Linked DNA regions of Cupriavidus taiwanensis LMG 19424. The protein of the gene in region 1 interacts with the protein of each later gene in a pairwise test. Links are inferred from orthologs where the notes say so. Each region holds a gene or a part of one and is shown on either strand. Other genes may lie near its edges.

Region 1 (3,048 bases):
TGGTGCCGCCGAAACCGAAGTTGTTCTTCACTGCCACGTCGATCTTCATCTCGCGCGCCGTGTTGGCCACGTAGTCCAGGTCGCACTCGGGGTCCTGGTTGTCGAGGTTGATCGTCGGCGGCGAGACCTGGTGGTGCAGCGCCAGCACGGTGAAGACCGACTCCAGGCCACCGGCGCCGCCCAGCAGGTGGCCGGTCATCGACTTGGTCGAGTTCACCACCATCTTGTAGGCCTGGTCGCCGAATGCTGCCTTGATCGCATCGGATTCGTTCTTGTCGCCCAGCGGCGTGGAGGTGCCGTGCGCGTTCAGGTAATGCACCTGGTCGGTGTTGATGCCGGCATCCTTGAGCGCATTGACCATGCAGCGGCGCGGGCCGTCCATGTTCGGCGCGGTCATGTGGTAGGCGTCGCCACTCATGCCGAAGCCGATCAGCTCGGCATAGATGCGCGCACCGCGGGCCTTGGCCGACTCATACTCTTCCAGCATCATCACGCCCGCGCCTTCGCCCAGCACGAAGCCGTCGCGGTCCTTGTCCCACGGACGCGAGGCCGCTGCCGGATCGTCGTTGCGCGTCGACAGCGCGCGCGCGGCGGCGAAACCACCAATGCCCAGCGGCGACACGGTCGATTCCGCGCCGCCCGCCAGCATGGCGTCGGCATCGCCGGCCTGGATCAGGCGGGCGGCCAGGCCAATGCTGTGCAGGCCGGTGGTGCACGCCGTCACGGCCGCCAGGTTCGGGCCCTTGATGCCGTGGATGATCGACAGGTGGCCGGCGATCATGTTGATGATCGAGCCGGGCACGAAGAACGGCGAAATCCGGCGCGGACCACGCTCGCTCAGCACGGCATGGGTATCCTCGATCATCGGCAGGCCGCCGATGCCCGAGCCGACCAGCACGCCGATGCGCTCGGCATTGGCCTCGGTCACTTCCAGGCCGCTATCCTTCAGCGCCTGCGTTCCGGCCGCGATGCCGTAATGGATAAACGTATCCATATTGCGGGCTTCCTTGGCCGGGATGTAATCCTCGGCATTGAAACCCTTCACTTCGCCGGCGAAGTGCACGGACAGCGCGGAGTGATCGAATTTGGTGATGGTGGCGATGCCGGACTTGCCGGCTACCAGGTTGGCCCAGCCTTCGGCAACCGTGTTTCCGACCGGAGACACAAGGCCAAGCCCAGTGACGACGACGCGACGACGGCTCACTATGTTTTCCTACGGGTGCGTGAAACGGGAACGGAACGCGGAGTTGCCCGCCGCCGGCGCTGAAGGCCGCACGGCGAAGCCCATTCCATTCTGCTTCTTCGAACAGACGAAAGCCACAGAAAACAGCAAGGCGCGGCCGCAACGGCCCGCCCACCTGCCTTCTGTGGCTCGGAATGCAGAGACGACGGGCTTAGGCCTTGACGTGCGCGGTAGCGTAGTCGATAGCCTGTTGCACGGTCGTGATCTTTTCGGCTTCCTCATCGGGAATTTCCATGCCGAATTCATCTTCCAACGCCATCACGAGTTCAACCGTGTCCAGCGAGTCCGCACCGAGATCGTTCACGAACGACGATTCGTTCTTGATGTCTGCCTCGGCCACGCCAAGCTGTTCTGCCACGATTTTCTTGACGCGTTGTTCGATATTGTCCATGTAACCCTCCAGGGAAGTTCGACAAAAAGTGGGCGCATTTTAGCAGGTTTGGGACAACAGAAATGCTGCCTGCCAAGCTTTGCAAGAATCGCGCCCGATTGGTTCGGAAAACTACGACTTCCGGCAGCTTCTCCCGGCTTCTTTGCCTAAAAAGCCACCGAAAAACACCATTAATTCATGTACATCCCGCCGTTCACATGCAGGGTGGTGCCGGTGATGTAGGCAGCCTGCGGGCCAGCCAGGAAGGCCACCGCATTGGCAATATCCTCGGGCTGGCCCAGGCGGCCCAGCGGGATCTGTTTCTTGAGCGAAGCATGCTGCTCTTCGGACAGCGCCTTGGTCATGTCGGTATCGATAAAGCCCGGCGCGACGCAGTTGACGGTCACGTTGCGGCTGCCAATCTCGGCAGCCAGCGAACGGGTCATGCCGGCCACGCCGGCCTTGGCCGCGGAGTAGTTCATCTGGCCGGGATTGCCGACCGAGCCCACCACCGAAGTGATATTGATGATGCGGCCCTGGCGCGCCTTCATCATCGGGCGCAGCACCGCGCGCGACAGGCGGAACACAGAAGTCAGGTTGGTCTGGATCACGGCCAGCCAGTCCTCGTCCTTCATGCGCATCGCCAGCTGGTCCTGCGTGATGCCGGCATTGTTGACCAGCACGCCGATGCCGCCGTGGCTCTTGACGATCTCGTCGATGAGCGCCTCGCAGGCAGCGGCATCATTGACGTTGAGCATGGCGCCCTTGCCCTTCAGGCCTTCGGCGCCGAGGTAGTCGGTGATGCCGGCCGCGCCGGCTTCGCTGGTGGCGGTGCCGATCACGGTGGCGCCCTGCCGGGCCAGTTCCAGCGCAATGGCGCGGCCGATGCCACGCGAGGCGCCGGTGACCAGCGCAACCTGGTTGTCGAGAAGTTTGGTCATGCGGTTGTCCTGTTGCTTACTTCAGCAGTGCCAGCGTGTCTTGCAGCGAAGCCGGATCGAAGATCGCGCCGCCGCTGAGGTTGCCGTCGATGCGCTTGGTCATGCCGGCCAGCACCTTGCCCGGACCGCATTCGATCACGTGGGTGATGCCTTCGGCGGCCATCTTCTGCACGCACTCTACCCAGCGCACCGGCGCGGCGGCCTGGCGCACCAGCGCATCCTTGATCCCTTCGGGATCGTTGACGATGGCGACGTCGACGTTATTCACCAGCGGGATCGACGGCGCCGAGAAAGCCAGGCCGGCCATGCGCTCGCGCAGGCGGTCGGAGGCGGGCTTGAGCAGCGACGAGTGGAACGGCGCCGACACCGGCAGCGGCAGCGCACGCTTGGCGCCCTTGGCCTTGGCGATTTCGCAGGCCTTCTCGACCGCGCCCTTGTGGCCGGCGATCACCACCTGCGACGGCGCGTTGAAGTTGACGGCCTCGACCACGCCC
Region 2 (2,914 bases), 270 kb from region 1 along the record:
AGCAGCGCGAGCAGGAAGGAACGCAGGGTTCCCCGCTCCTTGACCGGCTGGTAGGGATAGGCGGCGGCGGTCGTCATCAGGCGCAACGGCAATCGGATAGGCGCTTCAATGCGTCAGGAAGTCTTGGACTTGACCATCAGGCCCACGCGCTTGACGCCGTCGGCCTTCAGGATGGACATCACGTCCAGCACCGCTTCGTACTTGACCGCGCGGTCGGCTGCGATCACCACCGGCTGGTCGGGGTTCTCGTTCTGGCGCTGGTGAACGAAGTCCAGCAGGCCCTGCTTGTCGAGCTTGCGCTCGAAGGCGTTGCCGGCGTTGTCCTTGCCGCGCGCGGTGAGCTGGCCGTCTTCATGCACGGTGACGACGATCGGGGGCGCCTTCTGCTGGGGCGTGGCATTGGCCACGGTGGGCAGGTCGACGGTGGCGGGGCTGACGATCGGCGCGGCCACCATGAAGATGACCAGCAGCACGAGCATGACGTCGATATACGGCACGACGTTGATCTCGGCGCTGGCCCGGCGGCGCGAGCCGCCGCGGCGCTGAATGGCTGCCATTGCAGGACTCCTGGAAACGCCGGCCCGGGGTCAGGCCCGGACCGTAGATAGGGAATACGGTTAGCGGGTCTGCCGCTGCAGGATGTTCAGGAACTCTTCCATGAAGCTCTCGAACCGGATCGCCAGCCGATCGATTTCGGTCGCATAGCGGTTGTAGGCGATCACCGCGGGGATGGCCGCGAACAGGCCGATCGCGGTGGCCACCAGCGCTTCGGCAATGCCGGGCGCCACCGAGGCAAGCGTCGCCTGCTGCACGTTCGACAGCCCGCGGAAGGCGTTCATGATCCCCCACACCGTGCCGAACAGGCCGATATACGGGCTCACCGAGCCGACCGAAGCCAGGAACGGCAAATGCGATTCGAGCACGTCCATCTCGCGCTGGTAGGCCGCACGCATGGCACGGCGCGCGGCGTCGAGCAGCGCGCCGGCCTCGTTGCCGCGCTCGCGCGCTTTCAGGAACTCGCCCATGCCGGATTCGAAGATCCGTTCCAGCGCACCGGTGTTGTGGCGGTTGTTGACGGCGCTGTTATAGAGGGCCTGCAGATCGCCGCCGGCCCAGAAGTCGCGCTCGAAGCCTTCGGTCTGGGTGCGCGCCGAACGCACCGCCAGGTGCTTGCGGAAGATATAGGTCCACGAAAACAGCGACATGACGAGCAACAGCGCCATGACGGCCTGTGCCAGCACGCTGGCGTGGAGCACCAGCGTTACGATCGACATGTCTTGCGTGACGGTCACGGGATTCATCGTGCTGACTTGATGGTGGCTAGAACGGGGTCGGGGATCGGGGCGGGGCGAAAAGTGCTTTTATCGACGCAGCCAACGCGGATCGCGCCGGTCGCGAGCATCAGCTCGCCACGCCAGGCTTCCTGGGTGAACTGCACCGAAGCCGGGCCGACCCGGTCGATGCGCGTGCGGATCTCAAGCTGGTCGTCCAGCCGGGCGGGCGCATTGTAGTCCACCGCCGTACTGCGGACGATGAAGACCACGCCCGCCTGGTCGGCGAGCGCCTGCTGTTCGATGCCGAGCGAGCGCAGCCACTCAGTGCGGGCGCGCTCGAAGAACTTGAGGTAGTTGGCGTAGAAGACTACGCCGCCTGCATCGGTGTCTTCCCAGTACACCCGCAGGGTCCAGACAAAGTTTGTCATGGCCGCGATTGTAACGGAGAGCGATACCCGTTTCGTGTAAACCCGCAGGACGACTTTGCAACAGCAAGTTGCTGGCCAGGGCCTCGCCAGCCCTTGCCAGCCCTTGGCTGGCGGGTCCATGGCTTGCGGCGGGCGGCCGCCTCGCGCTACACTGCGCGCAACCATTCCATCTTGCGCGACTGGCGAAGTCAGTGGGCACTACCACGAGGAAGCGCAAGTTCTCTGGCGTGAAGTTTCCAACGCCATGGCGTTGACGCGAGTCATGCCTGCCGCTCGCCTGGGCAGCGAATGGGAAGCAGGGTGCGCCCTGCGCCGACGGCCAAACCGCCGCCGGTGCCGGTCGCCGCTAGCCTTCCCCGCGCGCCCTACCCCCGATGCCTGAATCGGATTCCCTTTTTTCAGACGAGTTTCGCCATGTTCGAACGCAGCCGTTTTACGATCGACCAGATCGACCCCGAGGTCTTTGCCGCCATCCAGCAGGAAAACCAGCGCCAGGAAGACCACATCGAGCTGATCGCCTCCGAGAACTACACCTCGCCCGCGGTGATGGCCGCGCAGGGTTCGCAGCTGACCAACAAGTATGCCGAGGGCTATCCCGGCAAGCGCTACTACGGCGGTTGCGAGTACGTCGACATCGTCGAGCAGCTGGCCATTGATCGCGTCAAGCAGCTGTTCGGCGCCGAGGCCGCCAACGTGCAGCCCAACTCGGGCTCGCAGGCCAACCAGGGCGTGTACTTCGCCGTGCTCAAGCCGGGCGACACCATCATGGGCATGAGCCTGGCCGAAGGCGGCCACCTGACCCACGGCATGGCGCTGAACATGAGCGGCAAGTGGTTCAACGTGGTCAGCTACGGCCTGAACGCCCAGGAAGACATCGACTACGACGCGCTGGAAAAGCTGGCGCAAGAGAAGAAGCCCAAGCTGATCATCGCCGGTGCCTCGGCCTTCGCGCTGCGCATCGACTTCGAGCGCATCGGCAAGGTGGCCAAGTCGATCGGCGCCTATTTCATGGTCGACATGGCCCACTACGCCGGCCTGATCGCCGCGGGCGTCTACCCGAACCCGGTTCCGCACGCCGACTTCGTCACCACCACCACCCACAAGAGCCTGCGCGGCCCGCGCGGCGGCGTGATCCTGATGAAGGCCGAGCACGAGAAGGCGATCAACTCGTCGATCTTCCCCGGCATCCAGGGCGGCCCGCTGATGCACGTA

The links. The genes of interacting proteins can lie anywhere in the genome.
Region 2: the proteins of acpP (region 1) and ybgC interact in binary tests that used the Escherichia coli proteins (3 or more experiments, as listed by UniProt). The link is inferred for Cupriavidus taiwanensis LMG 19424 from one-to-one orthologs.

The regions. Positions count from the first base shown.
Region 1 is NC_010528.1:2,188,724-2,191,771, forward strand. Bases 15-2,990 are described here. They hold acpP (acyl carrier protein), read right to left. Parts: upstream 1,635-2,990; coding sequence 1,395-1,634; downstream 15-1,394. Other genes in these bases: fabF (beta-ketoacyl-ACP synthase II), read right to left, coding at 15-1,204; fabG (3-oxoacyl-ACP reductase FabG), read right to left, coding at 1,805-2,554; fabD (ACP S-malonyltransferase), read right to left, coding at 2,571-2,990. Also shown: more of fabF, read right to left, coding at 1-14; more of fabD, read right to left, coding at 2,991-3,048. UniProt on the Escherichia coli protein: Carrier of the growing fatty acid chain in fatty acid biosynthesis.
Region 2 is NC_010528.1:2,456,753-2,459,666, forward strand. Bases 1-2,842 are described here. They hold ybgC (tol-pal system-associated acyl-CoA thioesterase), read right to left. Parts: upstream 1,703-2,842; coding sequence 1,298-1,702; downstream 1-1,297. Other genes in these bases: tolA (cell envelope integrity protein TolA), read right to left, coding at 1-77; tolR (protein TolR), read right to left, coding at 114-557; tolQ (protein TolQ), read right to left, coding at 618-1,301; glyA (serine hydroxymethyltransferase), read left to right, coding at 2,117-2,842. In the rest of the region: more of glyA, read left to right, coding at 2,843-2,914.